DNA from 3 places in the Microbulbifer aggregans genome. Region 1 is predicted to be linked to each of the others. Evidence: predicted binding sites of a transcription regulator. Region 1 holds the regulator's gene; each other region holds the start of a gene.
The links. The regulator LexA, encoded in region 1, represses DNA repair genes until DNA is damaged. The targets are predictions, from matches to a motif close to ACTGTNTNTANANACAGT.
Positions count from the first base shown of each region.

Region 2: AUP74_RS13875 (YebG family protein) is a predicted target of LexA. The motif match lies at 1,270-1,287, and genes of this name have one in related genera.
Region 3: AUP74_RS11295 (ATP-dependent helicase) is a predicted target of LexA. The motif match lies at 1,217-1,234, and genes of this name have one in related genera.

Region 1 covers NZ_CP014143.1:2,729,029-2,731,294, reverse strand. The annotation lists gene AUP74_RS11865 (LOG family protein) at 1-349, opposite strand, end outside; gene lexA (transcriptional repressor LexA) at 557-1,162, shown strand; gene AUP74_RS11855 (hypothetical protein) at 1,401-1,658, opposite strand; gene AUP74_RS11850 (DUF6586 family protein) at 1,766-2,257, opposite strand; gene topA (type I DNA topoisomerase) at 2,254-2,266, opposite strand, start outside.
Region 2 covers NZ_CP014143.1:3,194,293-3,196,558, reverse strand. The annotation lists gene AUP74_RS13885 (amidohydrolase family protein) at 1-347, shown strand, start outside; gene AUP74_RS13880 (MAPEG family protein) at 386-787, shown strand; gene AUP74_RS13875 (YebG family protein) at 916-1,215, opposite strand; gene AUP74_RS13870 (LysE family translocator) at 1,501-2,121, opposite strand; gene AUP74_RS13865 (DUF924 family protein) at 2,121-2,266, opposite strand, start outside.
Region 3 covers NZ_CP014143.1:2,602,484-2,604,749, reverse strand. The annotation lists gene AUP74_RS11300 (SulP family inorganic anion transporter) at 1-1,149, shown strand, start outside; gene AUP74_RS11295 (ATP-dependent helicase) at 1,258-2,266, shown strand, end outside.

The sequences.
Region 1 (2,266 bases):
GCACGAAAAAGTAACGAAAGTTCAGGCTGATGTCCTGATACGGGTTTGGCGCCTGCTCGAAAGGCAGCTGGATATTCAGGCCGATGGACGTGCCCGGCTGGGGAAGCGCGCCCCGGTTGCAGGCCTCCATCAGGCCTGGACCTCCACCAGTAATCACTGAGATCCCCTCGCCGGCCAGCAATTCTCCGAGGCGAACCGCCTGCTGGTACTCGGCGGTACTTTCAGTAAACCTGGCCCCGCCGAATACGGTGACCGCTCCACTGAGCGCAATCAAACGCTCAATGCCATCGACCAGTTCAGATTGGATACGGAGGACGCGCCAGGCTTCTGGCATTTTTGCATCTAGCATTATCGCTTTCCCTCTGCTGATGCAACCAGACCCGGCTCACAGAGTTACCGGCTAACGAGCCTTTCCACTGGCTGCACTTATTATTCTCCCTGATTTCACTTTAGCAGCTTTTTGCGTCATGACCGGTAAGTTTGCGCTCGTTTTCATTCTGTATATAATCACAGCAACTGTATAAAAATACAGATTACCATCAGGCAGGTGACTCTCATGACCAATCTCACTGCGCGCCAGGCTCAGGTACTGGACCTGATCAAATCTTACCTGGACGATACCGGCTACCCTCCCACTCGCGCGGAAATCGCTCAGGAACTGGGTTTTCGCTCCCCCAACGCTGCAGAGGAACACTTGAAGGCCCTGGCCCGCAAGGGGGCCATTGAAATGGTCGCGGGTGCATCCCGGGGAATTCGGATTCCCGGATACCAGCCGGGCCTGCCGATTGTTGGTCGTGTCGCGGCGGGCAACCCGATCCTGGCCGAGGAGAACATCGAGGATTACTGCGAGCTGCCAGCAGACTTTTTCCACCCTCCGGCAGACTATTTGCTGCGCGTACATGGAATGAGCATGAAGGATGCAGGAATTCTGGACGGGGACCTTTTGGCGGTACAACGCACCGATCAGGTTCGCAACGGCCAGATTGTCGTTGCGCGCATCGAGGACGAGGTCACAGTCAAACGTTTCCGCCGCCGCGGCAATCAGGCACTGGTGCAGTTGCTGCCGGAAAATGACGAGTTTGAAGTGATTCAGGTGGATATGCGGGACAAGCACTTCGCGATTGAAGGCCTGGCTGTCGGTGTGATCCGTCAGACTCCCTGATTCCCCACCCCGCTCTCCATCGGCAGAAACAAGCCCGGTGGAGAGCTCCGGCTAGCGCCATCCCCTCCCGTTTATCCGCCCCCCAGATAAAACCTGCTCCCCGGACTGATGATGGCCTGGGGTTATTCAAGCAAAAAAGACTGGATTGAGTAGCCGGGGAACCCGGACGTTTGACCCGCTCGCGGCCGCGAGCTCGGGGGATGGCACCCGCCATCTAGAGGGGCTTAGTTAGAGGGGCTTAGTGGATGGTATGGTTGACCGGTTCCAGCTCTTCCTCGAAAGCTTCCGGTTCCGGCTCCAGTTCGCCCAAATTTTGAACAGCTTCAATGCCTGCTTCCAGCATGGCCTTGGCGATCGCGATCTTGTGCTCCCGCAGGAACTGGACACTCTCCTCGGAAAAATGGATTCGCACCAGGGGATCATCGCGCTCACCGGCCCGGCGCAGGGCGACATCGCCGTTAGCCAGTTCAATGATTTCAAAGGTCTCAGAGGACATGCGCATCTCCGTTCACATCAGTTTTGCGCAGTGTAACACAGCACCGGAGACAGGTTCATGGCGTGCCGGTGCAGGAGCCCCTTTGAATTCCACCCGGAGCGGGAAGTTCACCATTCGGCACTATGGGCGCGCTGGCGTCGAATAATTTCACTAAGAGCCGACTGCCAGTGATCCACTTGCTGCCCGTTCAGGGCTTCGAGAGGACGCCGACCAAGATCCCTGCTGGGAATCAGAGTCGGCTCTGACGCGCGCTGTTGATTCGCATCCCCGGAGAAATCCCATAGGCCAGCCCAGGCACGCTCGAGGGATGACAACCAGCTGTCGGGTTCCTCCAGCAACTCCAGCAATTCCCTTGCCTCACCACAGCCCTTACCCTGGGACTCGGCCAGCCGGGCCAGCGCCAGCGCCGAGTCCGGCTGGCCCCCGAGCTGTAGCTGAAACGCCAGCTCGGCAAGAAAAGCCTGATAAGCGCGCCGGAGCTGCAGCAGCCGGGCCTCATCGAGGGCCTGCCGTTGCAGGTTGCCGTCGGGCTCAATATCCGCAAGAAGGGCCGCCTTGCGCAGCGCAGCAGCAACCGAGCCGGTATGGGGATTGCTCATTTCTTCTTG
Region 2 (2,266 bases), 470 kb from region 1:
CCGGGGTCAAAGTGGTCATCAGCGGCCCCAGTTATGCCTCGACTCATAACGTATACCTCGCGCGCCAGTCTGCGGGCAATGCGGTTGCTGCGGGGCTGCCCTATGAAGAGGCCCTGAAAGCAATCAGTAGTAATGTCGCCGATGTGTTCCGTATTGGGGGTGGCAGTGTGACCCCGGGCCGCGTGGCAGATCTGGTCGTCTGGAGTGGGGATCCTCTCGAGGTAACCAGTTATGCCGAGGCTGTGATTATTAACGGCGAGCCACAGTCCCTGGTAAACCGTTCCACGAGACTGAGGGATCGCTACCTCAAGCCTCAAGCGGGGCACGCGTTCGGTTTCAAGCGTTGAGACTGTCCCCCGAACCGCAAACCTGATAGGAAATCATCATGGCTACAGTCACCGCTTTTTATGCTGCGCTCTGTGCGCTTCTGATCATTGCACTGGCCTTCCGGGTGGTGAAGTTTCGTCGGACGCAGAAGGTCGGGCTCGGCAGCGGTGGGAAGCATGCCGCGGAGGTTCTGATTCGCGCGCACGCCAACGCAGTGGAGTATGTGCCCCTGGCTCTGCTGCTCTTGTTGTTGGCAGAGCTTAATGGTCTTGCCGCCAGCTGGTTGCATATCCTTGGCGGGACCCTGCTGTTTGGGCGCTTCTTGCATGCCTTCGGACTGACCGCGGGCAGGGGCGGCTACCATCCCGGGCGTTTCTGGGGCACCGCACTGACCTGGACCGTCATCCTGGCGCTTGCAGTAGTCCTGCTAGTCGGCACTTTTAGTGCGTTGAAGTTCTGAGGTTGGCCGCAACTGGGCGCAGGCGCAGTTGCGTTTATGGGGGCATTGCACCCTCAGTCAATTGCAGGCACAAAAAAGCCCGGCTCAGGCCGGGCACAGTACAGGGATGGTACTTTTAAGACTTGAGTTTACTGATTGACCGCCAGCGGGGTTACGCGGTCGTCCGCCTGTTCTTCTTCGGTGCTGGCTTCTTCTTCAAGAAGTACTTCCGGCTTACCCTTGCAGGCTTTTGCCAGGGCTTCGCGGCGTTTGGCAAGCAGCAGGCCGATTTCCTCGCCAACCTCTTCTGAGATGCCATCCACGTGGCGCTCGATCAGGGAAGTGATGTTGGCGGCGAGCTCCAGCATCTTGTCGTGTTCTTCGGCGTCTTTTTTGTTGTCGAACATTGCTCCGTCTCTATCGCATTTCCATACAGCTACAACGGCCATGGTTGCCTCCGGTTTTTCTTGAAGCGGGTTGGTTATATGTATGTTTGTACAGTAATTGTGTATGTGTACAGTGTCAAGTGCGGAGGTTTGCGGTAAGTCGAACGGTGGGTGCGTTTTCCTGCGGCAAGTAGAGATAAAACTCGGGGATAATCATTTCACGGCAGCGTTCCTTGCTCCCCCCAATAGGGGCGCTGCCTCAACCCCGCAGTAGAGTTTGAGAGCCCGCTTTGCGGGCTTTTTTTATGATCGGGATTTGGTTGGAATAGCCGGCAACCAGTGACCTCCTCAGAGGCTGAGCACCAGACGTGCTGCCAGGCCCAGTAGCAAGACCCCAAACACCTGCTGCAGGCGGTGCGCTGCCGCTGCGCCCAGCCAGCCACGGCCGCTCCCCAGCGTGACCACCAGTGAAACCAGTGCATACCAGACTGCGTCGATGCCGGCGGCAAGACCGGCCATGCCCAGCTTGGTGCCCAGTGCCTGCTCGGCAGAGACGAACTGGCTGAACAGAGCGGTAAAGAAGATCGCAACCTTGGGGTTGAAGAACGCAATCCCGAAGCCCTGCAGTGCCGCCCGTGGAACTGAAACCGGCTCCTCAACCGCCTGTTTGGTCTTGGCGTTGCCTGGGGCGGGGGCGCTCAGGGCCTTCCAGCCGAGGTACACCAGCATCGCGGCGCCACCCCACTGCAGCAGGGAAAAGAGCAGTGGGGTATGGGTGACCAGTACTGCCAGCCCGAAAGCGGTCAGGCCCGCATAGAGCGCGATGGCAGCCCCGTGGGCAATGGCACTCGCCAGCCCTTGCCGGGGACCGGCAGCAGCGCAGCGCAGTACGATCAGCAAGCTGGGGCCCGGGCTCATGGCGCCGAGGGCGCAGATTCCGGCCAGTGACAACCAGGCGATCAGATCCATCAGAAGCCACCTCCCTGTTCCAGCCAGGCGTGCTCCGCGGCTGTGGATTCGCGTCCAAGGGAGGCATTGCGGTGTGGGTAGCGTCCGAACTCGTCGATGACTTTCTGGTGGGCGAGGGCGTACTGGTAAAAGCTCTCTGCCTGAG
Region 3 (2,266 bases), 130 kb from region 1:
CTTGCCCCATTGCTGACAAGGGCTGGTTTGTCAGCCGGAGCGGCGCGCCTGCTCGCCCGTCTTGCCCCCATGGTACTGGTGTTGGGGGCGATCGCCCTGACCTACCTGCTGGAGTGGGATCGCAAGATTGAAGTGGTGGGAGCCATCCCCTCCGGCCTGCCGGAATTCGGCCTGCCCACCTTCGAGTGGCAGCTCACCTTCCCGCTGCTGCTGCCCGCTTTGATCATCGCCCTGCTCGGCTTTGTGGAGAGCCTTTCCATCGCACATGCCATCGCCCTGCGGCGCGGTGAACGACTGAATGCCAATGCCGAATTACGCGGGCTGGGAGCAGCCAACCTTCTGAGCTCCGTCTCCGGCGGCTTTGCAGTCACCGGCAGTTTTGCCCGCACCGCAATCAACGAGGAGGCCGGAGCGAAATCACCACTGAGCGGTATCATCGCCGCCGGCCTGATGGTTCTGGTGCTGCTGTTTCTCACCGGCATTTTCGAGCAGCTGCCTCTGGCAGTGCTGGCCGCGACCATCATTGTCGCGTCCATCAACCTGATCGACGTGCGCGGCTTTATTCTCAACTGGCGCTACGACCGCACCGATGGTCTGGCGATGGCGGGCACCTTCCTCGGGGTATTGCTGTTCGGGGTCGAGGCGGGCATCGGCATCGGTATCGGCCTGTCCTTTGCCACCCTGATCTGGCGCAGCAGCCGGCCGCACATTGCTGTGGTCGGCCGGCTGCCCGGCACCGAGCAGTTTCGCAATGTGCTGCGGCACACGGTCAAGACCCAACCCGGCCTATTGTTTCTGCGCATTGATGAGAGCCTGTTTTTCAGCAATATCAGCGCTGTGGAGGACCGGCTGCTGAGCGAACTGAAGCGGCATGTGGATACCCGCGAGCTGGTTCTGATCCTGTCCTCTGTCAGCCGCATTGATGGCACCGCCCTGGAGCGGCTGCAGCAGGTGAATCGGGATCTCGGGGAACGGGATATCCGCCTGCACCTGGCGGAGGTCAAGGGGCCTGTTCTGGACCGCTTGAGCCGCTCGAAATTTCTTGGGGACCTCACCGGTCGCATCTTTCTCTCGTCTTACATCGCCGAACTGGCCCTGCGCCACGAGGAACCCCAACGGGATTCGGGCCAGCTTCCGGGACAGGCCTGAGGCATCACCTCGCAATTGGCAACTTCTGGCTCCATCTCCAAGCGCATTCTGTACCGCGAGCACCAATACTGGCAAAATATCCAGTATTCAAGCGGAAGCATCAGGATCATGGGCGAACCCGAGTTAACCGAAGAACAACAGGCAATCGCTGCACACCCCGGCGGGCATGCCAAGATCATCGCCGTGGCCGGCTCTGGCAAGACCACCGCCCTGCTGCACTACGTGAAGAACCGCCTCGCAAGCGGCGTAGCGCCACAGCGAATGCTGGTGCTGATGTATAACCGCAGTGCCCGGGAAGATTTTGCGCGGCGCCTGGTAACACTGGTGCCGGGCCCGGTGCCGACAGTGCAGACCTTTCACAGCCTTGGTTACCGGCTGTACCAGCGCATGATCACCAATGGCCATATTGCTCCGGCCAAGCTCTCTCCTCTTCCCCAGTCCGTTATTCAGCTGCAGATCTGGCGCGCGATTGAGGAGTGCGCCCCACCGGAAGAGCTGGAGGATATCCGCGCGCGCAAGCAGTCCGAGGTGGAAGCCGCGGAATTTTTCATCGACTACACCAAGACGATTCTGAGTGGTGACCTGAGCGCATTTCAGGAGCTCAAACTCGGGGATGAATACCTGTACTTTCTAAAGGTATTCCGCGCATTCGAAGACTGGCGACGAAGCCAGCAGGCGGTGACCTATGCCGACCTGATTTATGATCCGGCCATCCTGTTGAGCCTGTGCCCGGATATTGCCGAGCAGTACGGCAGTCATTTCGAGGACATCCTGGTGGACGAGTACCAGGATATCAATGCGGTGCAGCACTTCCTGCTGCAAGTCCTCTATGGCAAGTCCGGAAACGTCATTGCCATCGGCGACCCGGATCAGACCATCTATGAATGGCGGGGCTCCAAGCCGGGTTACCTGCTGCGTTATTTCGACGGGGATTTCCCACCGTCGAATGTGTATCAGCTGAGCCGCACCTTCCGCTACGGCCACGAACTCTCGCTGGCGGCGAACCACTTCATTCAGAATAACCGCGAGCGCGCCGACATCCTCTGCCTGTCTCCTGAAAGCGGACCGGCAACAGGCGTGAACCTCACGGCTACCGACAATGAGCCCCGCTGGCTGG